DNA from 4 places in the Lysinibacillus sp. NPDC094177 genome. Region 1 is predicted to be linked to each of the others. Evidence: riboswitches for the same ligand, from Rfam matches in the RefSeq annotation. Region 1 holds a riboswitch; each other region holds the start of a gene.

Region 1 (7,486 bases):
TTTCTGGTGAACGGAAATAGATTTTCTCAGCTTTTCAAAAGTACACGACATGAAAGAAGGTAAATGTGTGATTTTTCAAAAACAGAGAAAGACAATGGCATTAGATTTACAACAATACATTGTAAAAATGGATATAGCTAATAGCCATTCAATGAAACAGCAAATTGATTTGCTCAAATTGACAAATCGGGACTTACAATATTTAAAAGCATTTCAACCTTTTGTAGAAGACAATATTGATCACATTGTTAATCGATTTTATAAAAAAATTGGAACTGAACGTAATTTAGTAGATATTATTAATAGACATAGTTCTGTGGAAAAGCTGAAAATTACATTGCGACGTCATATAATTGAAATGTTTAATGGTATGATTGATGATGATTTTTATCAAAGACGAGTTAAAATTGCTAAGGTTCATGTCCACATCGGGCTAAAAACGCAATGGTATATTTGTGCTTTCCAGGAGTTAACGGCATCATTTATTGACTTGGTTGAAGAACATATTAATCATCCTATGGATCAGCTCAATACAATTCGAGCTATCTCTAAAATTTCTAATTTTGAGCAACAATTGGTTTTAGAAGCGTTTGAGCACACAATTGAGCAACTTCATGAAAATATAGAACGTGAAAAAGAAGTGGTGGAGAAAAAGATTGTTGAGTCTTCGGAAGCCCTTGCCACAATATCTCAGGAAACGAATAACTCATTTTGTCGCTTAAGTAAACAATCAGATGAAATTAAACAACTAGCAAAAAAATCACTTCAAGTGTCGACTATGGCTGAGAGTCAGGCATTAGAAGGTCGTGAACGATTACAGAATCAATCACAAAATATGAGTAATATTATTTTCTCGCTTAATGATATAACGGAGAATATTGCACAGTTGTCAGATATGTCGAAGGAAATGGAATCAATTATGAACGTCGTTACAAATATCGCTAATCAAACAAACTTGTTGGCTTTAAATGCGGCAATAGAAGCTGCTCGTGCTGGAGAAGCGGGTAAAGGCTTTAGTGTTGTTGCAGATGAAGTGAGAAAACTATCGATTCAAACAAAGGAATCTGTCACATCGGTAGCGACGTTACTACACATAACGAATGAGCGAACAGATAAACTTGTTCATTCGCTTAGTAATATTCAAGAAGAGGTAGCATCTGGCGAAGAAAATATGGTTCGAACGGAAGGACAATTTATTAACATATTGGAAGCTATGACCGAAGCCAAAGAACAAAATGGTCGGATGGAAAAAGAAGTACAAGCAATAGTAGAAATTCTAGGCGATTTAGGTATTGCTTTTAATGAAGTAAAAAATTCTGCTAAAACGTTAGCTAGCTTTGCACAAAATTTAAATTAATTAAGAGAAAAGTAAAAGGCGAAGAAATAGTGTTTTAATTTTTTTAGGTGCTACAAACTTCAGGGTATAAATAACACTATATCAACTGTTAATATATAATATCTATTAGGCAGATAAAAGCCTCTAGTGGACATGTACTGTTTAATTCAATATATGCTGTGAAACAAAAGGAGCTATCCAATACGCTGGATAGCTCCTTTCATGTTGTTGAAAACTATTATGTAAATGAAATTAGGGTGTCATATTAAATAAAGTATGACTCTTAGGCAAAACGAGAGGTTGATCTCCGTTCCGACTGTTCGATGAGCCGCTTTGGGCAACGAATGTTTTCTGTGCGAAAGCGAATGGACAGCACCAAATGTTTTTTGCGCGAAAGCTAGTAGCCTGGTACGGAAATCACATCTAAAGCGCCACAACATTCCCGCTGGTTAGCTCCATTTTTGCTAAATTTGTAAAGGGTTTAACGTAATTTTTCGATAAAAAAGTTTATACTGAATAAAGAACTAAAAATAGGGGCGGTTAATATGAAAACAGTTGTTGTATTAGGTGGCGGAATTACGGGATTGTGTACGATGCATTATTTACAACGCCAAGTTCAGGAGAAAAATTTAGATGTAAAACTTGTGCTTGTTGAAAAAAATACATACCTTGGTGGCAAGATTCACTCTGCATACGAACAAGGTTTCATCATGGAAACAGGTGCAGATTCTATTGTAGCGCGTCATAAAGGTGTCATGGAGTTAGTAGAGGAACTTAATTTTGAGCAAAATCTTGTGTACAATGAAACGGGTGTTTCATATATTTACACAAATAATGAGCTACATGCCATCCCAGCAGACTCAACGTTCGGTATTCCTATGAGCTTACAATCTCTTGAGGAAAGTACGCTTGTATCAGAGGAAGGTAAAAAAGAAGCATTAAAGGATTTAACAATGCCAAATGAAGGGTTTACAAAGGAAAGCTCTATTGGGGAATTTCTAACGTATTATTTAGGTGAGGAGCTTGTTCAAAACCAAATAGCGCCCGTACTTGCAGGTGTATATTCGGGAGATTTAAATCAACTTTCAATTGCTTCCACTTTACCGTATTTAATCGATTACAAAAATGATTACGGTAGTATTATTAAAGGTTTCGATGCAAATAGGGAACAATTTGTGAAAGCATCCAATAAAAAATTTATTTCATTTAAAAATGGTTTATCATCACTAATTGATAGGCTTGAAGAAACATTAACGGATGTAGAAGTTATAAAAGGAATTGCCACTACTAGTGTTAAAAAGCAGGAAAATCAATACCTTGTTACATTAGCAAACGGTAAAATGATAGAAGCAAATCATGTTGTAATGGCACTGCCAAATGAATCGGTACAAAGCTTATTGCAGGATAAATCTTTGAACTGCTATTTTGAACAATTCAATACTGCATCCGCAATTACGATTTATTTAGGGTTTGATGTACCTGATAATAGATTACCAGCAGATGGAACAGGCTATATAGTATCCCATAATTCAGATGTTATTTGTAATGCAGCAACGTGGACAAGTCGCAAGTGGAAACATACCTCATCCGAAGGAAAATTACTTGTACGACTTTTTTATAAGAGCATTAACCCTGCGTATGAAGGATTGCGTATGATGACAAATGAAGAGTTAGCAGCTGTTGCCCTAGAGGATGTAAGAAAAAGCTTGGGGATTGAGGAAAAACCAACTGTTGTCGATGTGACAAAATGGATTGACCAGATGCCGAAGTATGATTTGGCACATCGTGAAGCGTTGCAAGGTTTAGTGCAAGAGCTTGAGAAAAACTATCCGAATTTATCCATAGCGGGATGCTCTTATTTTGGAGTAGGCATAGGTGCATGTATTCAAAATGGTAAAAAAATTGGTGAAGAACTTGCTGGAAAACTATCGTAATTGTCTGATATAAATCAAAATATTATATTTTTCGCAAAAATTATCCTGTGTTCAGTGAAATAGTCTTGACTCAATCGTTTGTAAACGTTATGATTCTTTTAATTATTTAAAAAATTCATACTAAATTCTTATCAAGAGAAGCTGAGGGACTGGCCCTATGAAGCTTCAGCAACCAACTTATTGTCAGGTGCTAAATCCAGAAGACCATTGTGTCGAAGATGAGAAGGAAAACAATTACGAAACGTTAAAGCCTTCTTTTTATGTAAAAGAAGGCTTTTTTATTTTAACTTCTTTCAGCTGAAGTCTCCCACCTCTATAGGTGGTGAGATGAATAAACGGATTTAAGTTGCTACGTCGTGTTTGGCCTAAAGCCTCCGGCGGATGTCACGGAATTATGCCGAGGCATAATTGATATAGATAAGGGAAGAGAGGCTAATTTTATGGGATTGCTTGAAAGGTTAAAAACAAATGTTCTTACAGCAGATGGTGCAATTGGTACAGTTTTATATGGTTATGGCTTGGAGTACTGCCATGAGGAAATGAATATACAAAAACCTGAATTAATTGAAAAGATTCATAGAGAATATATAGCAGCTGGTGCCGATATTATTCAAACGAACACTTACGGTGCTAATGCCATAAAATTAGCCCGCTATGGATTAGAATCTCGTGTGCAGCAGTTTAATGAAGCTGCTATAACGATTGCAAAACGAGCGGCGGCAGAGGGTGGACAATTTGTCTTAGGTACTATTGGGGGAATCCGCGGTATTCGAAAGAGTGACGCAACGTTAGAGGAAATTTTAGCAACGGTTGATGAGCAAGCCACTGTTTTACTTGCAGGAAATCCAGATGGCCTTTTACTTGAAACATATTATGATTTTGAAGAACTAACAGCAACTTTAACAATGCTACGAACTAAAACAATATTACCGATTATTGCTCAAGTTTCTATGCATGAACCAGGAGTTTTACAAAATGGAATGAGTTTAAATAATGCTTTACATGAACTTGAAGCGCTAGGTGCTGATATCGTTGGTGTTAACTGTCGCTTAGGTCCGCACCATACTATACAAGCATTTGAAGGTGTAGAGCTTCCAGAAAAGGCATTTATGTCGGCATATCCGAATGCCTCTCTTCTTGACTTGGAGGATGGCCGTGTCGTTTATGAATCAGAGGCAGATTACTTTGGGCGAGCAGCTGTAGCACTTCGCGATCAGGGGGTGCGTTTAATTGGTGGCTGTTGTGGTACGACACCAAAGCATATTGCTGCTGTGAAAAAGCACTTAGAGGAGCTATCTCCAGTAGAGGAAAAGTACGCGAAGCCAGAAAAAGTAGAGTTTTTACGTGAGGCAGAACCACCAAATTACGAGCCATTACATGTAAAAGTAAAACGTGAACGCTCAGTTATAGTGGAGTTAGATACACCAAGACATTTAGAGATTGAGGGCTTTATTAAAGGGGCAAAAAAATTATATGAGGCGGGCGCGGATGTCGTCATGATGGCTGATAATTCACTTGCTTCTCCAAGGATTAGCAATGTCGCAATGGGTGCCTTACTGAAAGAAACGCACGGGGTCCGCCCATTGACACATATAACATGCCGAGATCGTAATTTAATTGGTCTTCAATCACATTTAATGGGATTAAATGCACTAGGGATTCATGATATTTTAGCAGTTACTGGAGATCCGACAAAGGTAGGAGATTTCCCAGGGGCAACTAGCGTTTATGATGTATCATCAATGGAGCTAATCCAATTAATAAAACAGTTAAATAAAGGTGTATCGTTCTCAGGGAAACCACTTCGTAAAAAGGCAAATTTCTCTGTAGCGGCTGCGTTTAATCCTAATGTACGTGTGCTGGATCGCGCTGTCTCTCGATTAGAAAAGAAAATTGAACATGGGGCAGATTATTTTATTTCACAGCCTGTTTATACAAAGGAAAAAATCGTGGAAATTTACGAGGCAACAAAGCATTTAGAAACACCGATTTATATAGGTATTATGCCAGTAACGAGCTATAAAAGTGCGGAGTTCTTACATCATGAAGTACCGGGCATCAAGCTATCAGATGATGCGTTAACGCGTATGAAGGCTTGTGGGGATGATAAGGAACGCGCAACACTAGAAGGGATTGCAATTGCTAAAGAATTAGTAGAAGTAGCAGCGGAATATTTCAATGGTATTTACCTCATCACACCATTTTTACGCTACGATATGACACTAGAATTAATGAAATTTATTGAGCAATTGGATGAACAGAAAAAAGGGGTAAGTATAAATGGCTAAGCACTTGATTGAAGAGCAACTAGAGAAACGAATTTTAATTCTTGATGGCGCAATGGGTACAATGCTACAAAATGAAAATTTATCAGCAGAGGATTTTGGCGGCGAGGAATATGACGGCTGTAATGAAAATCTCGTGCTAACTAGACCAGATGTGCTTGAAAAAGTTCATAGAAAATACTTAGAGGCTGGAGCAGATATTATTTGTACAAATACATTTGGAGGTACACCACTTGTATTAAATGAATATGATCTTGGTGCGAAGGCAGAAGAAATCAATAAACGGGCTGTGGAAATTGCACGCAAAGCAGTGGATGAGTTTTCAACATCCGACTGGCCACGTTTTGTAGCAGGGGCAATGGGACCAACTACAAAAACCTTATCGGTTACAGGTGGAATTACATTTGATGAGTTAGAGGAAAACTTTTATGTTCAGGCAAAGGCATTAATTGAAGCCGGAGCGGACGTTCTGTTGCTAGAAACTAGTCAGGATATGCTGAATGTAAAAGCAGGGACATTGGGGGTATCTCGTGCCTTTAAGGCAACTGGAAAAGAGCTTCCTGTGATGATATCTGGAACAATTGAACCGATGGGAACGACGCTGGCCGGTCAAACAATTGATGCTTTTTATATTTCCATCGAGCATATAAAGCCATTGTCAGTTGGTTTAAACTGTGCGACTGGACCAGAATTTATGACTGATCATATTCGTTCTCTAGCAGAGCTTTCAACAGGCTATATTAGCTGTTACCCGAATGCAGGATTGCCGGACGAGGAAGGCTGCTATCATGAGTCACCTGAATCTTTGTCACAAAAGCTAAAAGGCTTTGCAGAAAAGGGCTGGCTTAATATTGTTGGGGGCTGCTGTGGTACAACGCCAGCACATATTGCTGCTATTCGAGAGGTGCTAAAGGACGAAAAGCCTCGACAATTACCAGATGCAACGCATGGTCATGTAGTCTCAGGTATCGAGCCATTGGTGTACGACGATTCTATGCGTCCGTTATTTATTGGAGAACGGACAAATGTCATCGGCTCTCGTAAGTTTAAAAATTTAATTATTGATGGGAAGTTTGAGGAAGCGGCTGAAATCGCGCGTGCTCAGGTGAAAAATGGAGCACATGTGATCGATATTTGTTTAGCGAATCCTGACCGCGATGAATTAGCGGATATGCGAGGCTTTATGCAGGAGGTTGTAAAAAAAGTAAAAGTACCTCTTGTAATTGATTCAACAGATGAAAAAGTAATTGAGGAAGCACTTAAGTTTTCTCAAGGAAAAGCCATCATTAATTCTATTAACTTAGAGGATGGTGAGGAGCGTTTTGACGCAGTTTTACCGCTAGTGAAAAAATATGGCGCCTCTTTAGTTGTCGGTACAATTGATGAACAGGGTATGGCGGTTGATCGACATCGCAAGCTAGAGATTGCTGAACGTTCATATAAATTGTTAACAGAAAAGTGGGGTATTGCTCCAGAAGATATTATCTTCGACCCATTAATGTTCCCTGTAGGTACGGGAGATGAGCAGTATATTGGCTCGGCACTTGAAACGGTAGAAGGAATTCGCCTGATTAAAGAAAAAATGCCTCGTACATTAACGGTGCTTGGTGTAAGTAATATTTCATTCGGATTACCACCAGTAGGTCGTGAAGTATTGAATGCCGTGTATTTATATCACTGTACTCTTGCTGGTTTAGATTATGCAATTGTTAATACGGAGAAGCTAGAACGTTATGCATCCATTCCTGAAGAGGAAATTAAGCTAGCTAATGATTTACTCTTTAATACAAATGATGAAACATTAGCTGTCTTCACAGATTTCTATCGTGATAAAAAGAAGGAAAAAACAGAGGCAGATATTCCGAAAACTGTAGAAGGTCGTTTGGCTTACTATATTTTAGAGGGTACAAAAGAAGGACTAATTGAAGATT
Region 2 (7,486 bases), on a different contig from region 1:
GGTGCAAAAACAACTGCAAAATTAAATGATGCAGGGACACATTATATTTTAAATGGTGAAAAGCAATGGATTACAAATGCAGGCTTTGCAGATGTATTTGTTGTCTATGCAAAAATCGATGGTGATAAATTCTCAGCATTTATCGTAGAACGTGCCTTCAATGGCGTTTCTGTTGGCGCAGAAGAGAAAAAAATGGGTATCAAATCTTCATCAACACGTACATTAATCCTTGAAGATGCAGAAGTACCTGTAGAAAACCTTTTAGGTGAAATAGGTCGCGGACACGTTATTGCCTTTAATATTTTAAATATCGGCCGCTATAAATTAGGGGTTGGAACAATTGGTGGCTCGAAGCGTGCATTAGAACTAGCCATTCAATATACAAACCAACGTCAGCAGTTTAAAACGAAGCTGTCTGATTTTAATCTAACAAAAGAAAAATTATCGACAATGGCTTCACAATTATATGCGTCTGAGTCATTAAACTATCGTACAGTAGGTTTATTTGAAGACCGTTTAAGTCAGCTAAGCCCAGAAGAGCAAAAGCAAGGGAAAGTAATTGCTGGTGCAATTGCTGAGTATGCTATTGAATGTTCTATTGCTAAAGTATTTGGTTCTGAGACTTTAGATTACATTGCAGATGAAGCGGTTCAATTACACGGTGGTTACGGCTTTATGGCTGAATACGAAGTAGAACGTATTTACCGTGATTCTCGTATTAATCGTATTTTTGAAGGGACAAATGAAATTAACCGCATGATTGTACCAGGTACATTTATGAAAAAAGCATTAAAAGGTGAATTACCATTACTACAAGTTGCTCAAAATTTACAACAAGAGCTTCTTATGCTAATGCCTGAAGATGTAGGTACAGAGCCGCTAGCACAGGAAAAATATCTTGTGAAAAATGCGAAGAAAATTGCTGTATTAGCAGCAGGTTTAGCAGCACAACGCTACGGTGCAAAGCTTGATCAAGAGCAAGAAGTATTGGTGAATATTGCAAATATCGCAAACCAACTATTCGCAATGGAATCAGCTGTATTACGTACAGAAAAAGCGATTGCTCGTGACGGTGCTGAAAAAGCTCATCAAAAATTACTGTACACTCAAATCTTCTGCCAAGAAGCGTTTGCAGAAATTGAAAAAGAAGCAAAAGATACGATTCTCGCTTCAGCAGACGGCGACGCAGCACGCATGACATTGTCTGCACTACGTAAATTAACTCGCAACAATCCATACAACTTAATCACGAAGAAACGTGAAGCTTCTGTTAAATTAATTGAAGCAGAAAAATTTGTAGTTTAATAAAGCAGACCTAACCTAGCTATCGGAGATGAGATAGCTGGGTTTTTTGTTGGGAATAAAAGTAGGGCTCTTGCAAAATGAGGGGTGATTTCCGTTTCGGCTGGGCGCTTTGTGCTGACGCTTCGCTTTCGCACTTTTTATCGGAACACTTTTCCGTTTTATCTACCAACTTTAGAAATTTATCGACCAACTTTCACGATTTATCGACCAACTTTTGAAATTTATCGACCAACTTTCACAATTTATCACCCAACTTATGAATTTTATAGACATCCACCTGCAAATGAGCAAAAAAAGGATTCATACACAAACTGTGTGTGAATCCTTTGTCGCGCAGTCTCCACTCCAATCAACTAATACGCATAGCGTGCATCCTCTGACATTTGTTTTATAGCAAAAGGGTTTCGTCTGCGAGAAAGCGAAGCGGCAGCAACAACGAAATGCATAAATTTTAATAAAAGTTCTACACTATTGCTGATTGGAGTGGAAGGCTACTCGACTCCCGTGGTAAAGCGAAACAGGCGAGACCCTGAGGCCAACACGATGTTGGTCACGAAGGCGTTGTCACAGGACGTGACGTACTTAGCCTTCGTTCCTTTAGCGGAGGAAGCGGCTCATCGAACGCCCCTAGGAAAGCGCCCAGCCGGAACGGAAATCAACCCCACGCTTTGGCATGATGAGTTTCATTTTGGTTCGTAACGGTTATGATGGTATACTACAGAAAATGAGGGAGACACTGAAAATGTAGTGTCCTAATAATGATAGTAGAGGAGCCTATAAATGACGATTCAATTTATTCATTATCCAAAATGTACTACTTGCAAAAAAGCTCAGAAGTGGCTAAATGACAATGGGGTATCATACGAAGAGGTACACATTGTCGAACAACCGCCTACAAAGGACGAATTATCAAACCTATGGCAAGCTAGTGGACAACCTTTAAAGAAATTTTTTAATACTTCTGGTATGAAATATCGAGAGCTTGGCTTGAAGGATAAACTTGCTGAAATGACTGAAGAAGAGCAACTTGAACTGCTTGCTTCAGATGGTATGCTGATTAAACGTCCAATTGTAACCGATGGAAAAAAAGTTACTTTAGGGTTTAGAGAATCAGATTTTGAGCAAGCTTGGAAATAACCCTATTTATCCTTGTTTTTATAGAAGAAGTATGGCACACTGAAAATGAATATATTACATATTTATGGAGGGGTTAATGCATGAGCACACCTAAAGACTTACGTTACTCTGAAGAGCACGAATGGGTAAAAGTAGAAGATGGTAAAGTACGTATTGGTATTTCTCATTTCGCACAAGCTGAACTTGGAGATATCGTTTTCGTTGAACTTCCACAAGTTGGCGACGAAATCAAAACTGATGATCCATTCGGTAGCGTTGAATCTGTAAAAACAGTTTCTGAATTATACGCACCAATCTCAGGTACAGTAGTTGAAGTAAATGCAGATTTAGAAGATAGCCCAGAATTCGTTAATGAATCACCATATGAAAAAGCATGGATGATCGTTGTAGAGCCTGCTGATGCATCAGAAGTTGAAAAGCTTATGACAGCTGAGCAATACGAAGAAATGATTGCAGAATAAGACAAGCCTGAATTAGAAAAACGTCGGAAACTACCGACGTTTTTTATTATCTTCATTCATCCCGCTACTATAACAGTGAGAAGAATGCAAGTATATTCCTTTATCAATAGGTGTCTAACTGTATCAACGATAAAGTTTATTGATATAATGAATTATAAGGGATATGTCTAAATGGGGGTGGCGTGATGGTCGAGGGAAAATGCTTAATTGTCGAAGGCCGATCGGATAAGCTTCAAATTGAACCTATTTTAAATGAAGATGTTAAAATACTTTGTACGAATGGTACAATTGGTGTGCATCAATTAGAAGAGCTACTTGATCCATACGAGGGTTGTGAGCTTTATACGTTTTTTGATGCAGATACATCGGGTGATAAACTACGAGCATTAATGGACAGACATTATCCAGAGGCTGAGCATTTACGTACGATGCCAACATATAAGGAAGTTGAGACAACTCCGAAGAAGGTGTTAGCAGCGATATTGCTTCGTGCACACTTCTCAATCCATAATGAATATATTTTGTAAGGTTGCGTGAAAAATGATGGAAGAATGGTCAAAAGAGCAGTGGGACGCGGTTGTCCAGTCAGGTGAAAAGGCTGCCTTTTATTTATATACGCCAATGTGTGGAACGTGTGCAGTTGCATCGAAAATGATGACGGTTATTGAGCAATTGCTACCACAGCTACAAGTCGGCAAAGCGAATATTAATTTTATAGAGCAAATAGCTTATGCTCATAAAATCGAAAGTGTACCATGTTTACTCGTATGTGAAGGCGGAGAAGTGACAGAAAAGGTTTATGCCTTTCAATCCGTACCATATTTATACGAATTGTTAAAAAACTAATTGACTGAATATTAATCGCGTGGTAAAGTAACAAATATATTAAAAAACAATAAATATATCGAACTCTTATAAAGAGCGGCGGAGGGAAGTGCCCTATGAAGCCCGGCAACCATCACAATGTGAAAAGGTGCCAAATCACCCAAAGATTTATCTTTGAAAGATGAGAGAACGGTTTAGCGTATAATTTACGTGACCCCTTCTACTTGTCTATAAGTGAAGGGGTTTTTTATATAAGAAAAGGAGAATTCGCTATGATCAATCTTCAAAATATTACGAAGAAATACAAAACTACGAATGGCGAATTAACTGCAGTTAAAGACGTCAACCTTTCTATTAATAAAGGTGAAATTTTTGGCATTATCGGTTATAGTGGCGCTGGTAAAAGTACAATGATTCGCTTGTTAAACGGTTTAGAAAAGCCTACATCTGGTACAGTGACAGTTAACAATCAAGAATTTTCATCCATAAAGGGGCAAAAGCTCAGAGATGCTAGACAAAAGGTCAGTATGATTTTCCAACATTTCAATTTACTTTGGTCTAGAACCGTTGCGGAAAACATCGCTTTCCCACTAGAGATAGCAGGTGTTCCAAAGGCACAACGTGAAGCACGTGTGAAAGAATTGATAACACTTGTTGGTCTAGATGGACGCGCTAAGGCGTATCCATCACAACTATCCGGGGGGCAAAAGCAACGTGTAGGTATCGCTCGTGCGCTTGCTAATAACCCAGAGGTATTGTTATGTGATGAGGCAACATCTGCACTCGATCCGGAGACAACAGATGCTATCCTTGATCTTCTTGTCGATATTAACGAACGATTAGGTCTAACGATTGTGTTAATCACACATGAAATGCACGTTATTCGCAAAATTTGTCATCGTGTAGCGGTTATGGAAGCTGGAGAAATTGTAGAACGTGGTGAAGTATTACAAGTATTCCAAACTCCGCAAGCGGCCATTACGAAAAAATTCGTTTCTCAAATTACAGATACGAAGGAAACACAGGAAACCGTGGCACAAATTAAAGCAAATTATCCTAATGGACAACTTGTTAAGCTAATCTTTGTAGGAGAAAAAACAGAGCAGCCTGTCATTTCACATCTTGTGAAACAGTTTGATGTAGAAGTAAGTATTGTACATGGTAATATTTCGCAAACGAAAAATGGCGCGTACGGTACACTTATTGTGCAAATTGATGGGTCAGAGGCCAATGTTGCTGCTGCACTTAGCTACTTAAATACAGTCGAAGTACAAACGGAGGTGATTGCAAATGCTAACTAGTCTTTTTCCGAATGTCGACTGGGAAAAAATGTGGGACGCTACGTATGAAACATTGTACATGACAACAATTTCTACGGTTATCACATTTATACTTGGATTAGTGATTGGAATCTTATTGTTTTTATCAAGTCCTAACCAACTATGGGCCAATAAAATTGTGAACTTTTTAACCGGCTCAATCGTTAACATTTTCCGTTCGATTCCATTTATCGTTTTGATTATCTTATTAATTCCATTTACGAAATTTTTACTTGGCACAATTCGTGGCGCAGATGCGGCTTTACCAGCACTAATTATTGGCGCTGCACCATTCTATGCACGAATGGTATTAATTGCTTTACGTGAAATTGATAAAGGTGTTATTGAAGCAGCTCGTTCAATGGGTGCCAAAACGTCAACGATTATTTGGAAAGTATTAATTCCAGAATCGTTACCAGCGCTTATTTCTGGTATTACTGTAACGGCTGTAGCACTTGTTGGCTATACTGCGATGGCAGGTATTATCGGTGCAGGTGGTCTAGGAAACTTAGCATTCTTAGATGGTTTCCAACGTAATCGCACAGATGTAACTTTAATGTCGACTATATTAATCTTAATAGTTGTATTTGTTATTCAATGGATTGGCGACATGATTACGATCAAAACAGATAAACGCTAATGAGGCGCTAATAAAAATTGTAGTGACAAAAAGAGTATTCCGTTACGAACATCTAAGAGGTTATCTCGGTTTTATACCGCTAACATATTTAAATAGGAAAAAAGGGAGAGTAATAAAATGAAGAAGTTATTAGCAGGATTATTTTTATCAGTATTAGTACTAGCTTTAGCCGCTTGTGGTGCTGGTAAAAAAGAAGATACAAGCTCAGGCTCATCATCTAATGATAGTAAAGAAAAAGTAACGTTAACAGTAGGTGCTTCGAATACACCTCATGCGGTTATTCTGGAAAAAGCAAAACCAATTTTAGCTAAAGAAGGTATCGATCTTAAAATTGAAAAATATCAAGATTATGTATTACCAAACCAAGATTTAGAATCTGGCGATCTTGATGCAAACTACTTCCAACACATCCCTTATTTAGAGAAAGAAATTAAAGAAAAGGGTTATGATTTTGTAAACGCTGGTGGTATTCATATTGAACCAATCGGTATCTACTCTAAAAAATATAAATCTCTTGAGGATTTACCAGAGGGTGCAACAATTTTACTTTCTAACTCTGTTGCAGATCACGGGCGTATGCTTTCATTATTAGAAGCTAAGGGCTTAATTAAACTTAAGGATGGAGTAGATAAAACATCTGCTGAACTTAAAGATGTTGAAGAAAATCCTAAAAACTTCAAATTCGATGCAAATACAGCGCCTGAAATGCTTGTACAAATGTATGAAAATAATGAAGGTGATGCAGTTCTTATCAATTCTAACTACGCAATCGACAACGGACTAAATCCATTGAAAGATGCAATTTCTCTAGAAGATAAAGAATCTCCTTATGTAAACATTATCGCTGTACGTGCTGGTGATGAAACAAAACCAGAAATTAAAAAATTAGTAGAAGTATTAAAATCTAAAGAAATCCAAGACTTCATTCTTGAAGAATGGAAAGGCTCAGTTGTACCAGTTAAATAAATCAATTATGCTTCGGCATAATTGATTCCGGAATTGGCTTTGTGCTTAGGCCTGCAGATGTTTTTTGCGCGAAAGCGAAGCGGCAGCAGCACTGATGCAGGTCAGTTAGCCGTTATCGCATGGATGCGATGATTTTAGGCTAACATCCTTTGTGAACTCCTTTCCGATTTATCAAAAAGGGTATGTAAGTTATAAAGCTTACATACCTTTTCATCTTGTCACCAATAGAAAAAATACTAAATAATTTGTATCTTGATTTTCATTTCGAGTTGGTGCTTTCCGCGGGCTGGCTTTAATCTCCTCGTCACTACGTTCCTGCGGAGCTTTCAGCGCAAGCTCATCCCGCAGGAGTCGCCACTCTCCGTGAAAAATCAACAGTTCCTCATCACAGGATGAATCGACAAGCTGAAGCGAAATAGTGTCTTTCTGCAGTCTGAAAGGGTATGTAAGTTATAAAGCTTACATACCTTTTTTTCTTGCCTAAAAAGAAGTCTTTTATCAGAAAAAAGTTACTTTTTTAACAAAGAGCGTATTCTGTTGTAGTTTATAACAGTAGTATAATATATTTTAAAAGAATCGAATTACCATAAATTTTGTATAGAAATTGTTAAGCCATCTTTATTACTATAGTTGTTGTGTTTATAAATCAAGAGAATAATAGAAAAATAATGAGGTAGAATGAAATACTTCTTACATCAACTGGAGTGAATACTAATGAATAAATTAATCATTGCAGAAGAACTCATGCAGGAGCATGAGGTGAAGGGTTATTTTGAGATTTTGCGTGAGAGTGTAATTCGCTCACGTTTAACAATGACAGCAGTCTTTTTTAA
Region 3 (7,486 bases), on a different contig from region 1:
CTGCTTTTAGCTGTTCGATACGTCCATCAGTATCAATTCATTAACGATCGACGCCATCTTTTTTCACCAATGTAATATCGCGTAGGCCCTTTATAGATATTGCCCCCGCTAATGCGATAGAAACTTTTAATTCATCATATAAATTCGTCATTACTTTTTCGACTCCTTGCTGTCCTTCTAGTGCAAGACCGTAGACGAAGGGACGGCCAATGGCAACAGCATCTGCCCCTAAAGCGAGTGCCTTAAGAGCATCCATACCTCGATACACACCGCTATCTAAAATAACAGGAATTCGTCCTTTTACAGCTTTCACAATGTCAGGAAGAGCATCAAGTGAACTAATTACGCCATCCAATTGACGACCACCATGGTTTGATACGATAATACCGTCAATGCCGTTCTCTATAGCTAGTTTTGCGTCTTCAGGATGTAAGATTCCCTTCAGTAAAATGGGGAGATTAGATCGGCGCTTTAATTCACGTACATTGTCCCAATTTAATGTTGGATGGAACACATTTTGCAAAACGCCCTGTACATATGACTCGAATGAATCATCTGGTAAGGAAGCAGTAAAAACAGGATCATTCATATAGTTTCCTCGTGCATACCCAAGCTTTAATGGTGAAAATTGATTGCGAACATCTTCTTCACGCCAGCCGAGCATGACTGTATCTACAGTTAAAACAATAGCCTCAAAACCAGCAGCCTCGGCTCGAGAGGCCATACTATATGCAATTTCTTCATTTGTTGACCAATATAATTGAAACCATTTAGTAGCAGTAGGAGCTGTTTGTGCTACATCCTCAAGTGCATAGCTTGAAACTGTACTTTGAATATAAGGGATTTTTAACTGATATGCTGCACGTGCAACGGCAAGCTCTCCCTCGTCATGTGCCATTCTGTTCATGCCAACAGGAGCAAATAAGAAAGGCGTTGGATGTACTTTTCCGAACAGCTCAATCGATGTATCAATACTTGAAACGTCATGTAAAAAACGTGGAATAATAGAGTATTTTTCAAAGGCTGCGCGGTTATTTTGTAATGTTTGCTCACCCCCAGCACCTGAACGGATGTAGCCAAACGGACCAGCTTCCAATTTTTCTGCAACAGCCTTTTCTAAATCTGTAAAGCAAATAGGGAAGGGGGCTTGTGCATTAATATTCTTTAACAGTAGATCGCCATCTGTTGTCTTTGTCATCGTAATCCTCCTACTAATCTTTCTTTAGTTTCGCAGCAAAGCGGTTACCTATTGATTGAATACTCTGAACTAGGATGATTAAGATAAACACTGTCGCATACATCACATCGACCTCATAACGTAAATGACCGTAGCGATATGCAAGATCACCTAAACCACCAGCACCAACCATTCCTGCCATTGCAGTTGCTCCTATAAGACCGATTGTGGCAATCGTTAAACCTAAAATGATGGATGGGCGAGCCTCACGTAGTAATACATTCCAAATAATATGATGACGTTTAATACCCATTGCTGTATAAGCTTCCACAACACCTGGATCAACTTCTAAAAGTGCCGTTTCCATAAGTCGTGCAATATAAGGCGCTGTATAAACAACAAGCGGCACAATAACACCTTTTACACCGATAGTTGTGCCAACGAGTAGCTTAGTGAACGGTAAAATGAAAAATAGTAAAATAATGAACGGTACAGAGCGAATAATATTAATAAATAAATTGAAAAATTGATATAGAAATTTATTTTCAAATGATTGTCCCTGGCGAGTTAAAACGATTAAAAGCCCTAAAGGGATCCCTATTAAAATAGAAAAGAATAATGAAATCCCGACCATTTGGAAGGTTTCAATAATAGATTTCCCAATAACATCTGACCAATCTGCAAAGAAGCTTTGAATGCTATTCATTTAATTCGCCTCCTAACTCCTCAACACCTACCCCGTTTTCTGTAAAATACTTAAGTGCTTTTTCTACGATATGTGCCTCACCGTGTAGATGGACTACAATATTACCGACAATGCCGTTTTTTAATTCAATGATATTGGCTGCTAAAATATTTGGTTGTACATCATAAACTTTGCTCACTTCTGCAAGTAATGGTTTCCCTGTACTTTCTCCAAGGAATGTTAAACGAATCACACTTCCGGAAAGATTTAATTGCTCGATAAGAGAAGGAGACAAATTGCGTTGAGAAATAGTGTTTAAAAACTTTCGTGTCGTTGGGTGCTGAGGCTTCGAAAATAGTTCTATAGCAGAGCCATATTCTACGACCGCTCCTGATTCAAGAACGGAAACATCATCGCAAATTTTTTGAATAACATTCATTTCATGTGTAATAAGTAAAATAGTGATACCTAGCTCACTATTAATTTTCAACAGAAGTTCAAGAATAGCGTCAGTTGTTTCAGGATCTAGTGCACTTGTCGCTTCATCACTTAGTAAAATCTCAGGCTCTTGGGCAAGGGCACGTGCAATAGCCACACGTTGCTTTTGACCACCTGAAAGCTGGTTAGGGTAGCTATCTAATTTCTCTGTTAGGCCAACAATTTCTGCATATTTTGCAACGCGGTTTTTCACTTCAGAGTCGTTATAGCCGAGAAGCTTTAAAGGTACCGAGATATTGTTGTAAACGGTCGCTGTTTTTAAGAGATTAAAATGTTGGAAGATCATCCCTATTTTTTGACGTGTTTTGCGAAGGTCGTGTAGAGAAAGGGCATTAATATCCACATTATCGATCAAAACTTTTCCTGTTGTTGGACGCTCTAATAAATTGACACAGCGAATGAGGGTACTTTTTCCTGCACCACTGTAGCCAATAACCCCATGAATATCACCTTTTTTGACATGCAAGTTAATACCATCTACTGCTTTGACGATACCTTTTTTAGTTTTAAATTCTTTTGTTATATTTTCTAATTGAATCATACTGAATATCTCCTTTCTAAGTCCTTCTATAAAGCAAGAATCTGCTAGCTTTCCTGTAGGAGTCTCGCAGATTCTTGATTATATGAAGGAACCTTAATCGTTACTTACCAGCTTGGAATAATAGAACCTTTGAATTCCTCTTCAATAAATTTGCGTACTTCATCAGATTGATAAGCTTCAACAAATTTTTTAATTGTTGGGTCATCCTTGTTTTCAGCACGTACCGCAATGTAGTTTACATATGGAGAGTTAGTAGATTCTAAAAAAATGGAGTCTTTTTTAGGATTAATGCCAGCATCAAGAGCGAAGTTCGTGTTTATAGCTGCTACATCTACTTCACTAAGTTGTTTTGGAATTTGTGCAGCCTCTAATTCAATGAATTTCAAATTCTTTTTGTTTTCTTCCACATCACGAATAGATGCTGTTAAATCTGCTCCGCCTTTTAATTTAATAATGCCTGCCTCTTGAAGGACAAATAGTGCACGTGCTCCATTTGTTGGATCATTTGGCAATCCGAATGTTGCACCATCAGGAATTTCATCGAATGATTTATATTTCTTAGAGTATATGCCCATAGGAGTCAAAATTGTTTTTCCTACTGGCACTAAATCTGTATTGTGATCTTTGTTAAATGTATCGAGGAATGGCTTGTGTTGATAGCTGTTTGCATCAAGATCACCCTCGGCTAATGATGTATTTGGTAAAACATAATCAGAGAAAGTTTTTAGTTCTACCTCTAAGCCATTTTCTTTGGCAACTTTTGCAGCAACCTCTGCAATTTGTTCGTGTGGACCAGAAGTTACACCCACTACAATTTTATTTTCATTAATAGCCTTACTTTTACTATCTTCTTTAGTACCACAGCCTACTAACGCTGCTACCAATGTGAGACTCGCTAAACCTAATAAAAATTTGTTTTTCTTTTTCATGAAACATACCTCCAAAGTTGTTTTATCGGTTTGTATAAAAAAACAATTTCGCCTTGGCGTAATTGTAGCTGACGCTTTGCTTTCGCTACAGATAAACAATGCCGTCCGGATTTTGAATTGTGCTAGCACAATTCATTCCTTTCAAAATCCGTGACATCCGCCGGAGGCTTTTATCTTCATGTAAATGAAGATAAAAAAAACTCTCTTAAAAAAATTAAGAGAGGCTCATGAAAAAACGTCCTCTCTTATCTTTCAAACGACTATCGTTTGCAGGATTTAGCACCTTCCTTAAAAAAGGAGGTTGCCGAGCTTCATAGGGCCAGTCCCTCAGCTACTCTTGATAAGAGATTTATAATATTTTTTTGTAAATCCGATAGAACTAATATAAATTATAGGATATAGTTAGTCAATTGAATTTTTTAAATTTTTTATTTTATTATAATATTTTAGTTGCGAAAGAGGCATGGGAATGTCTGTTAAAGTAAGGCGGGAATATTGTTATCACTGCCGATGTCGTTTTAGCAGAAGTACAAGGGATTTATCATATTCGACAGTTTGCTGAAGAAACAGGTCACTATTTTATCCGCTAGAAGAGGGGCTGAAGCAACCAAGAAAGATTGTGAAATGAAAAAACTGTCCCCTGTAGCAAGTGTGAGCTAATAGGACAGTTTTTCGATAGGTTCTTGCTCAGGAAGGGGGATTGAAACGCTCATGAGCTAAATAAGTTTAATTTTTCAATTCTGCTGATTGCTTCACGTATGCGGTCTTCGCTAACAAGTAAGCCAACCCGCACATAGCCTTCACCATATTGACCGAAGCCGTTACCTGCAGCTACTGCGATATCAGCTTTGTCGAGCAATAAATCAGCAAATTGTTCACTCGTAAAACCTAATGGGACAGGGAGCCATGCAAAGAAAGAGCCTCTAGGTGCTGTTACTTGCCAACCAATTCGCTGAGCTTCTTCGATAAGGACGTTTCGTCGACGCTCATAAGTCGCTCTTAGCTTATCAGCGCAACATTGAGAAGCAGTAAGTGCAACTGCCGCAGCTTGTTGCACTGCAGGAAATTGACTACAAAATAGATGATCTTGAATAAGGTTAATGGCTGCAACAATATCAGGGTTACCAACTGCAAAACCAATGCGCCAGCCTGCCATATTATACGTTTTGGATAATGTATACATTTCGATACCGACATCTTTTGCACCGTCAGCTTGCAGGAAGCTAATAGGTCTATTGCCGTCAAATCCAATCGCCCCGTAGGCAAAATCATGTGATACGATAATATTGTGCTCTTTTGCAAAGCGTACTGTTTCTTCGAAAAATTCAAGTGTTGCAGTACCACCGGTTGGATTATTCGGGTAATTCAAGTAAAGAAGCTTTGCCTTTTCTTTTACTTCATTGGATAAAGCATTATAATCAGGCAGGAAATTATTCTCTGCAAAAAGTGGCATGACTTCAAAATTAACATCACCTAATACGACACCAGATAAGTAATCTGGATATCCAGGATCAGGTAGTAACATTGTATCTCCAGGGTTTAAAACCGCCAACGGTAGCTCAACAAGACCAATTTTCGTACCACCGAGAATAGCTACTTCTGTTTCAGGATCAATGTTAACATTGTATTCACGTTTGTAGAAGTCTGCTGCTGCTTGGCGTAATTCTGCTATGCCACGAAATGGAGAGTATTTATGATTTTGAGGATTTTCTGCTGCCCCCTGTAATGCTTTAATAATGTGTGGAGGAGTGGGTTGGTCAGGATTACCTTGACCGAGATTAATAACATCACGCCCTTCAGCTAGAGCAGCGTTTACTTTTTGCACAAGTGCTGCAAAAAATTGAGTTGGGAGTTGCTGTAGTTTTTTTGAGAATTCCATGCATGTCCACCTTTTTCAGAATATAATAATTATTAAAGATATGATGCACATAATATTACTTTTTTTAGTAATTGTCTAGAGCATTTTCAAAAACTATAGGTAACTATAAGCGACCAAATACGTATATGGGGGTGGGAAAAATGAACAAAGTCTCATATTTTATCGTCAATGCTTTTACTACAGAACTTTACATGGGAAATCCCGCAGCAGTATGTTTACTTGATTCAGTAATACCTGAGTCGACGATGCAGAAAATTGCTCAGGAGATTCCTGTACCAACAACAGCTTTTGTACAAAAGAAGGATAATGATTTTTTTCTTAGATGGTTTACACCAGCAAAGGAAATACCGATTTGTGGACATGGGACAATTGCTAGCGCTTTTTTACTCTGGAAACAAGGGATTGTACCCGTCAACTCTTCAATTACATTCCAAACTTTAAGTGGTCCTTTGCAAGCGATTTGGTTTAATGAGCTGGTTGAAATAACAATTAAGAAGTACCAGTTAGAAGAGATTGAATGTCCTTTGGAGCTTGAAGAATGGCTTGGTATGAAACCAACATATGTGGGAAAAACAGAATTGGATTATATCGTGGAGCTAAGTCACGAAGAGTATATTGCAGATTTCAAAGCTGATTTTCATGCGATGAATCAGTTCCCTGTACGTGGTGTTTGTATTACAAGTCGTTCTAAGGATGAGGGGATTGATATTGTTTCAAGATTCTTTTCTCCAGCACAAGGCATTGATGAAGACCATGTAAATGGTTCCACTCATGGTGCGTTAGGACCTTACTGGTGTGAAAAGTTATCAAAAGAAAGCATCGTTAGCAAACAGCTTTCAAAACGTGGTGGATTATTATACGTTACACCAAAAATAAAAGATGTGGCAATCGCGGGTTCGGCAGTTCGAGTATTAAGTGGAGAAATGTTAATCTAAATATTGAGCTAAAACCATGGAAGTAAGGTTGATTTATTGTAGTATAAATACAGAATAGTACTGTCTAGAGGAGGAATAGCTATGAAGATTGGCTGTATTCAATTAAACGTAGGCTTTGGCAAAGTAGAAGAAAATTTTGCTCGCGCTGAGGATAAGATTCGTGAAGCGGCAAAACAAGGTGCAGAAATTATTGTGCTACCAGAAATGTGGAATACAGGCTACGCACTTGAAAAATTACCAGAGCTTGCAGATGTGGATGGAGAACGTTCGAAAGCATTTTTATCAAACCTAGCGAAAGAGCTTGGCGTACATATTGTAGGTGGTTCTGTTTCAACGAAAAAGGGCGATAAATTTTACAATACGATGTATACGTTTAATAGAAATGGTGAGTTAGTAGGCGAATACAATAAGGCACATCTTTTCCGTTTGATGGACGAGCATTTATATTTAGAAGCTGGAGATGAAATGAATCGCTTTGCTCTTGGAGATATCGAGGCTGCCGGAGTAATTTGCTATGATATTCGCTTCCCTGAATGGTTACGTGCCCACGCCTTAGCAGGTGCAAAGGTATTGTTCGTGCCAGCTCAATGGCCGACACCACGTATCGATCATTGGAAAACATTGCTGCAAGCACGTGCCATTGAAAACCAATGCTTTGTGATCGCTGTTAATCGTATTTCTAGAAAGGTAGAAAACTTCAATGGTCAATCAATGATTATTCAACCGTGGGGCGAAGTGCTTTGGGTTGGCGCGGAAGACGAAGAAGTAGCTATCATTGACGTGGACTTTTCAATTGTCGATGAAGTACGAGGCCGAATTCCTGTTTATGACGACCGCAGACC
Region 4 (7,486 bases), on a different contig from region 1:
CATATCTGTTGCAAATGGCAACTACTCACATGTAGAGGGTCAAGCCACAAAGACTATTGGTGAAGCTTCTCATGCAGAAGGATATACTACTGTAGCAGAAGGTCACTATTCCCATGCAGAAGGTCAAAATAGTAAGGCATCAGGGAATTCAGCTCATGCAGAAGGTTATTTTACGGAAGCAACTGGTAACTATTCACATGCAGAGGGTACTAGAACAAAGGCTATTGGTGAATATTCTCATTCCAGTGGTGATTCTACTACTGCAGATGTTATGTCATCTACAGCTATTGGTAGGTATAACAAAGTTATGACAGGTTCACCAAACTTAATAAATGCTGCAGATGATGCTTTTGTTATTGGTAATGGTACAAGCCCAACTAGTAGAAGTAATGCTTTTCGTGTAAAGTTTAATGGTGCTGCTTATGGGTTATCTGCATTTAACTCAACAGGTGCGGACTATGCAGAATACTTTGAATGGAAAGATGGTAACCCACGTAACCATGATAGAGTAGGGTACGTTGTAACTCTTGATAAGGGCGGAATACGTAAAGCCACAGCAAAAGATAACTATTTTCTAGGCATTGTCTCTGCTAATCCTTCAATCATTGGTAACTCGCATCAAGATGAATGGGCAGGTAAGTATATCACTGATGAGTGGGGACGTATTAAATATGACTGGGTTAAATTAGAAATACCTGCAGTAGATGATGAAGATAGTGCAACAATGGAAATAAAAGACTGTTATGTACCGTTAATCAATCCTAACTATAATCCTGATGAAACGTATAAACCACGTGAAGAACGTCCTGAGTGGTCACCAGTTGGTATAACAGGACAATTGTTAGTACGTGACGATGGTACACTATTCTCTAACAACTTCGCTAAAGTAGGCAAATTAGATGGTGAGTTAACTTTATCAGAAGAGCCTACAAATATGCGTGTTATGGAACGTGTTGCTAGTAATATAGTAAGAGTATTTATTAAATAATCGTTCCATATTGAAACAAGTACATTGTAACCTCGAGTGTAGGGGTATTTGACTTACAGTGGTGTAAAGTTTTTAGCTGGAGATTATGATCCACCTACAAAATCTAATTATATTTTATTTTCGTGAAACTTTTATTCTCTCAAAGCGTATGTAAAGGTAATTTTATTTTAGGAGGAAAAGAAATGTTTACTGAAAATATGACATATTGGGATATGAATAGAATTTTGCTGGATATAGAACATGAACGAAATTTAAAAGTAGTTGATCTAGTAGAAAAACATGAGTTGAGTAAACAAGATATTGAGTTATTTTTAGATGCATATCTTAATGAGTTTAAATTAGACGAAGGAGATTTAAACAATATAAATAAAGTTGCTCCAGATATTTTTGATCTTTCTTCAATTTTACAACATATGAGGACTAATGAGTGATAGTTCCATATTGTTAAATCCGAAACTGAAAAGTAAAGGGGGTGATTATAGAATGAATATAAATGCTCGATATCCTGACATCAGAAAAACAATTAACTATGTATTGTTGATAGTCCTAGTTGTTGCATTACTTGTTTTTATTATTTCCTTTCGGAACTTAGGGGGTTCTGTTTTTGAATGGGTTCCAATGGTGACAAAGTCATTATCTAACGGAAATACAACTGTAGGTTATCCATATACAGTAAATACAGAGGTAGTTAATTCTAATTGGTGGCATCAGTCACTAATCGGAAGTTTATGTGTAATGCTTTTTTCAATGGGGAGTTTGTGGATACTTAATAAAAATAAATTTTAATAGTGTAATGGTTCCATATTGTTCAGTAAGCGCTACTCACATCGGGTAGCGTATTTTTATTAAAAAAGTAGTGTTCAAACGAATCACTATAAAATAAAGACAATCAAGAGTGACAACTTGAACAAATCACTAGAAAATTTATCCCAGTAAAAGCTTCCATAAATTATAACTTTCTGTATAATAAAAATGTGTATAATTACCTATGAAAAGGAGATTTTAATTTATGTGGGGTTGGCAACTTATTCCAAACGGACTAGGCGGGTTTAATTTAATTCGTGGTGGTTCAGCATTTATTGGTGGTATTTTGGGTGTGGGCGCTGTTGTTCTTGTTTTGGGGGCTTTGATATCGCACTTTTTAGATTCCATTTACAAAGACTATGGTGGTGTAATTTGCATTGTATTCATAGCTACTTCTATTTTATATTTTATTCAACAGCTAATTCAAAAATCCAACGAAGCAACCAAGTTATCTTACTTTCTTAACTTTATAGTTGCTCCAATCTTTGTTATTTATTTGATTGCTGCTCTCTTATATATGATTCCTGACCAAGCCGAATACGACTTCGGTTTTATTGGAAACATTTTATTATTACTAGTTATTGTGGGGTCCCCAGTCATAGCTTATTTTGGAGGGACGATTATCACCTACATCATTACGATTATTGCAAGGGCTATTCCTATAAAGTTTAACAGTAATTCTAATGCTTAAAGCAAATAAAAGATTTTAAAAATAGACACTTAAAAAGTGTCTAGAGAGGGCTACTTGCCTTCTTTTTTATTTGTAAATGCTATACACTTCTTTTTTTCAGAAGTATGAGTTACAATGAAAATTACATAGACTTAATAAGAAGCGTAAAGATAAATAACTAAACTGTAATTCCTCTTAAAACATAATGACATGCATGATTAATAACGAAATATTCTATGTATTATTGATATTCTTAATTGTTCATGTTACAATTCTATTTAATTAAATAATCTTATCATGAGAAGTTGAGGGATTTGGCCCGATGACGCTTCAGCAACCTCTAACAAAAGTTAGAAAGGTGCTAATTCCAGCAAAGGATTTGTCCTTTGAGAGATAAGAGTGAACGTGGAAAAATCCTTCTCATTCTATCTCATATGGAATGAGGGGGATTTTTTAATTTTATCGTTTGATATTTGAGCTTTGCGCAGGGCCCGTGCATTGATCTTAAGGCACTAATTGATTCTAACAGAGAAAAATTATTGAGAGGGGAATGCAAGATGCCAATTAATATTCCGAAAAACTTACCAGCTGGAGAACATTTACGTGAGGAAAAAATCTTCGTAATGGAAGAGGATAGAGCAAAAACCCAACAAATTCGTCCGTTAAATATATTAATTTTAAATTTGATGCCTGAAAAAGAAAAAACAGAGCTACAATTACTTCGTTTATTAGGTAACACACCGTTACAAGTTAATATTACGTTTTTAAATACAGCTACGCATGAATCGAAAAATGTCAGTAAATCACATTTACAGTTATTTTACACGACCTTCAATCAAATCCGTCATCGCCGCTATGATGGCATGATTATTACAGGTGCACCAGTTGAAAAAATGGCGTTCGAAGATGTGAACTACTGGCAGGAAATTTCAGAAATAATGGATTGGTCTAAGCAAAACGTAACATCGGTTCTACATATATGTTGGGGTGCACAGGCAGCATTATACCATCATTACGGCATTGGGAAAATTGAGCTTTCTGCTAAATGCTCAGGTGTATATTCTCATGTTATTACGGATTTAACAGTGGATTTAGTACGTGGCTTTAGTGATTTATTTACAGCCCCACATTCACGTTACACATCTGTATCAATCGACGAAGTACGCAACCACCCTGATTTACGATTACTATCTTATTCAGAAGATGCTGGTGTTTTCATTGTGCAATCTAAGGACAATAAAAACATTATGATTACCGGCCATCTTGAATACGATGCGACAACTTTAGCAGATGAATATAGTCGTGACGTTGCGAAAGGATTAGATATTGAAGTACCAGTGAATTACTTCCCACATGATAATCCAGCAAATGAACCGATTAATTCGTGGCGTGCCCATACACATTTATTATTCTCGAATTGGTTGAACTACTATGTATACCAAGAAACACCATACGAATGGGATTTCGTTGATGAGATTGAATATCATATTTAACACTGTAGCAATTAAAAAAATGATGACCTTGATATTTCAGGGTCATCATTTTTAACATTATGCTGTTTAATTTTCAGATGAATTTTTATTTCTATCACTGCTTGGAGTATTACCAGTATCGCTATAATTCTGTGTTGTATTGCTGCTACTATCACTTTGCGGAAGATTTTCGATATTGTTACTACTTGCAATTTGAGTAGTGTTTCCAGCATTGTTATTACTATTATTCTGCATAGAATTTTCGTCATTGCTGCTATTTTCATTTTGAGCACAATTATCGTAATTACTAGTACTTTCATTTTGAGTGGCACTTCCGGCATTGCTACTACTTTCATTTTGAGCACAATTATCGGTATTACTATTACTTTTTTGTGTAGTATTCCCGTCATTGTTGCTACTATCACTTTGAGTAGAATTATCGTTATTACTAGTACTTTCATTTTGAGTGGCACTTCCGGCATTGCTACTATTTTCATTTTGAGCACAATTATCAGTATTACTATTACTTTTTTGTGTAGCATTCCCGGGATTGCTATTACTATCACTTTGAGTAGAATTATCGTTATTACTAGTACTTTCATTTTGAGTGGCACTTCCGGCATTACTGCTATTAGCACTCTGTGTAGAATCACCGTTATTATTTTCACTTTGTGTAGCATTTCCGGCATTGCTACTGTTATCACTCTGCGAAGAATTCCCGTTATTACTTCCATTTTCATTCTGTGTACTACAATTACTTTGTGTGTTATTTCCTTGATTACCGTTAATTTTGCGAATTTTCGCGACGAGTAGTAAAACTAATGGTAATAAAATCGCGAAAATAAAGGAAAAAATAGGCCAGGTTTCTCTATTGTAAATATCTGAATGAATGATACTAGGATGAACAATTTGTGAAAGTCCAAGGATAATCATTCCAAATGGGAAAATAAGGGGTCGATGATTGTTAATTTTACATATTTGTGCGATGCCGATGACCCCAGCGTAAAAAAACATAAAGGTTTTAATATAAATTGATATTATCCACATTGCTGCCATAATAACTTCAATACGCTGCAAAAAATTCCCGATTGAAATTCTTTGAGCTAATGAATAGCTGGGAAATGTCCTAGAAGCAGTATTTGCCGGACCTAGGACAAGGATTGCCAGTGTAATGATAGCAATTAAGACAATCCCTCCAAGAATTGTGCCAATGTAAAAACCTTTTTGTGCTGATTCATGGATGTTAACATTAGAAGGAAAAATCATTAATAATATGACAAGTGGGAATGAAAAAATACTTATTAATCGAATAATACTAAAGAATAAAGATTTTACTGGTGCTTCCATTATTGGCTGTAGATTTTCAATATGGACGGATGGTGAGATACAAACTACAAATAAAATAAAAATTAAAATAAACATTGCGAATAGTATTTCTGCAGAACGGGCAAAAACTTCAATCCCTAGAAATGCTGCATAAATAATGATAATACTGAATAGAAAAGCAAAGGCCATCATAGGTGTTTCTGGCATAATTGCTGTTTTCATGAAAATGCCAATGAAATATAATAATTCACCAGCAGAAATAAAGGATAGAATAATAAAGCCAATCGAAGTTATTTTTCCAAAAAAGCGACCTAATATCTTTTCATTAGCCTCTACAAATGTAAGGGTAGGTGTCCGTTTTCCTAGAGTAACGAAAAGCTTTATTAAGAGTAAACTTATAACGACACTAATAATCGCTGCAATCCAGGCATCTTGTTTTGCTTCACTTGTTACACTAGCAGGGCTAATTAAAATAGCTGTCCCAATTGAAGAGAGAAGGGTAATGATCATAAATTGTCTTGAGCTAATTATTTCTTTCTCCAAATGAACACTACCCCTTTTTCTTAAAAGTTCCTTATTATTTTGTCAGGGAGACAATTAAGTCTTTAATAGTTGAAAAAATAAATGTAAGCAAGTCTAGAGGGATCGGAATGTTGATTCTTATAATCCAACGCCGCTCAATAAAAAAGTCCAAAAAATAACAATCGTTTTCGTTTCTTTATTATTAAAAATTTTAGAATCATTCGTTTGATTTTTTTTTCGCTATGCTGTTAACTTTCTGGAGAATCTTTATTTTTATCACTGTTTGGAATATTGCCGGTATCGCTATCATTCTGTGAAGTATTTTCACTATAACTGTTACCTTCACTTTGTGTGGTATTTTCGCTATTGCTACTACTTGCACTCTGTGAGGTATTTTCGTTATTGTTATTACTTGCACTTTGTGAGGCATTTTCGCTATTATTGCTGTTTGTATTCTGTGAAGCATTTTCGCTATTACTGCTACTTGCATTCTGTGAAATATTTTCGTTATTACTGCTACTTGCATTCTGTGAAATATTTGCGTTATTACTACTACTTGCACACTGTGAAGTATTTTCGTCATTATTGCTGTTTGTATTCTGTGAAGCATTTTCGCTATTATTGCTGCTAGCATTCTGTGAAGCATTTTCGTTATTGTTTCTGCTTGGACTTTGTGAAGCAATTTCGTTATTACTGCTACTTGCATTCTGAGAAGCATTTTCGTTATTACTATTACTTACATTCTGTGAAGCAATTTCGTTATTACTGCTGCTTGCATTTTGTGTAGAATTTTCGTTATTGTTATTACTTGCACATTGTGAGGTATTTTCGCTATTATTGCTGCTGGCATTCTGTAAAGCATTTTCATTATTACCATTACTTGCACTTTGTGAAGCATTTTCGTTATTACCATTACTTGCATTCTGAGAAGCATTTTCGCTATTACTGTTACTTGCACTTTGTGAAGCATTTTCACTATTACTGCTGTTTGCATTCTGTGAAGAATTATCGTTATTACTATTACTTGCATTCTGTGAAGCATTTCCTTGACTCCCATTGATTTTGCGAATCTTCGCGACAAGTAATAAAACTAATGGTAATAAAATCATGAAAACGAAGGAATACATAGGCCAAGTTTCTCTATTGTAAATATCTGAATGAATGATATTAGGATGAACAATTTGTGAAAGTCCAAGGCTAATCATGCCGAGTGGAAAAATGAGCGGTCGATGATTTTTAATTTTGAATACTTGTCCGATACCGATAACCGCAGCATAAAAATACATAAAAGTTCTAATATAAATTGATATAATCCACATGGCTGCCATTATAACTTCAATACGCTGCAAAAAATTCCCGATTGAAATTCTTTGAGCTAATGAATAGCTTGGAAATGTCCTAGAAGCAGTATTTGCCGGACCTAGGACAAGGATACACAGTGTAATGATTGTAATTAAGACAATCCCTCCAAAAATTGTGCCAATATAAAAACCCTTTTGCGCAGATTTTTGGACGTTAACTGCGGAAGGGAAAATCGTTAATAATACGGCAAGCGGGAATGAAAAAAGACTTATAAATCGAATCATACCAAAGAATAATGATTTTTTTGATGTTTCCATTATTGGCTGTAAATTTTCAATATGGATGGATGGTGAAATACAAGCTACAAAGAAAATAAAAATTAAAATAAATATTGGACATAGT

The links. Region 1 has a riboswitch for S-adenosylmethionine ahead of ACQKNC_RS18715 (bifunctional homocysteine S-methyltransferase/methylenetetrahydrofolate reductase). Riboswitches for the same ligand answer to the same signal wherever they lie in the genome.
Region 2: another riboswitch for S-adenosylmethionine. It lies ahead of ACQKNC_RS21500 (methionine ABC transporter ATP-binding protein); the one in region 1 lies ahead of ACQKNC_RS18715 (bifunctional homocysteine S-methyltransferase/methylenetetrahydrofolate reductase).
Region 3: another riboswitch for S-adenosylmethionine. It lies ahead of ACQKNC_RS16915 (MetQ/NlpA family ABC transporter substrate-binding protein); the one in region 1 lies ahead of ACQKNC_RS18715 (bifunctional homocysteine S-methyltransferase/methylenetetrahydrofolate reductase).
Region 4: another riboswitch for S-adenosylmethionine. It lies ahead of metA (homoserine O-acetyltransferase MetA); the one in region 1 lies ahead of ACQKNC_RS18715 (bifunctional homocysteine S-methyltransferase/methylenetetrahydrofolate reductase).

What each region holds. Positions count from the first base shown of each region.
Region 1 is NZ_JBNNTW010000014.1:30,697-38,182, reverse strand. Features, by position in the region: gene ACQKNC_RS18725 (protoglobin domain-containing protein) at 68-1,357, shown strand; gene ACQKNC_RS18720 (protoporphyrinogen oxidase) at 1,882-3,270, shown strand; SAM riboswitch class I at 3,396-3,495, shown strand; gene ACQKNC_RS18715 (bifunctional homocysteine S-methyltransferase/methylenetetrahydrofolate reductase) at 3,711-5,558, shown strand; gene metH (methionine synthase) at 5,551-7,486, shown strand, end outside.
Region 2 is NZ_JBNNTW010000022.1:23,644-31,129, forward strand. Features, by position in the region: gene ACQKNC_RS21475 (acyl-CoA dehydrogenase family protein) at 1-1,305, shown strand, start outside; gene ACQKNC_RS21480 (arsenate reductase family protein) at 2,086-2,442, shown strand; gene gcvH (glycine cleavage system protein GcvH) at 2,523-2,903, shown strand; gene ACQKNC_RS21490 (toprim domain-containing protein) at 3,089-3,430, shown strand; gene ACQKNC_RS21495 (thioredoxin family protein) at 3,447-3,749, shown strand; SAM riboswitch class I at 3,813-3,916, shown strand; gene ACQKNC_RS21500 (methionine ABC transporter ATP-binding protein) at 4,001-5,029, shown strand; gene ACQKNC_RS21505 (methionine ABC transporter permease) at 5,019-5,687, shown strand; gene ACQKNC_RS21510 (MetQ/NlpA family ABC transporter substrate-binding protein) at 5,805-6,653, shown strand; gene ACQKNC_RS21515 (response regulator) at 7,368-7,486, shown strand, end outside.
Region 3 is NZ_JBNNTW010000011.1:19,762-27,247, forward strand. Features, by position in the region: gene ACQKNC_RS16900 (alpha-hydroxy acid oxidase) at 41-1,198, opposite strand; gene ACQKNC_RS16905 (methionine ABC transporter permease) at 1,212-1,883, opposite strand; gene ACQKNC_RS16910 (methionine ABC transporter ATP-binding protein) at 1,876-2,901, opposite strand; gene ACQKNC_RS16915 (MetQ/NlpA family ABC transporter substrate-binding protein) at 3,006-3,830, opposite strand; SAM riboswitch class I at 4,073-4,177, opposite strand; gene ACQKNC_RS16920 (pyridoxal phosphate-dependent aminotransferase) at 4,540-5,709, opposite strand; gene ACQKNC_RS16925 (PhzF family phenazine biosynthesis protein) at 5,850-6,644, shown strand; gene ACQKNC_RS16930 (carbon-nitrogen family hydrolase) at 6,726-7,486, shown strand, end outside.
Region 4 is NZ_JBNNTW010000005.1:157,848-165,333, reverse strand. Features, by position in the region: gene ACQKNC_RS10605 (peptidase G2 autoproteolytic cleavage domain-containing protein) at 308-988, shown strand; gene ACQKNC_RS10600 (hypothetical protein) at 1,171-1,419, shown strand; gene ACQKNC_RS10595 (hypothetical protein) at 1,472-1,774, shown strand; gene ACQKNC_RS10590 (hypothetical protein) at 1,998-2,483, shown strand; SAM riboswitch class I at 2,752-2,862, shown strand; gene metA (homoserine O-acetyltransferase MetA) at 3,020-3,955, shown strand; gene ACQKNC_RS10580 (endospore germination permease) at 4,022-5,803, opposite strand; gene ACQKNC_RS10575 (endospore germination permease) at 6,031-7,486, opposite strand, start outside.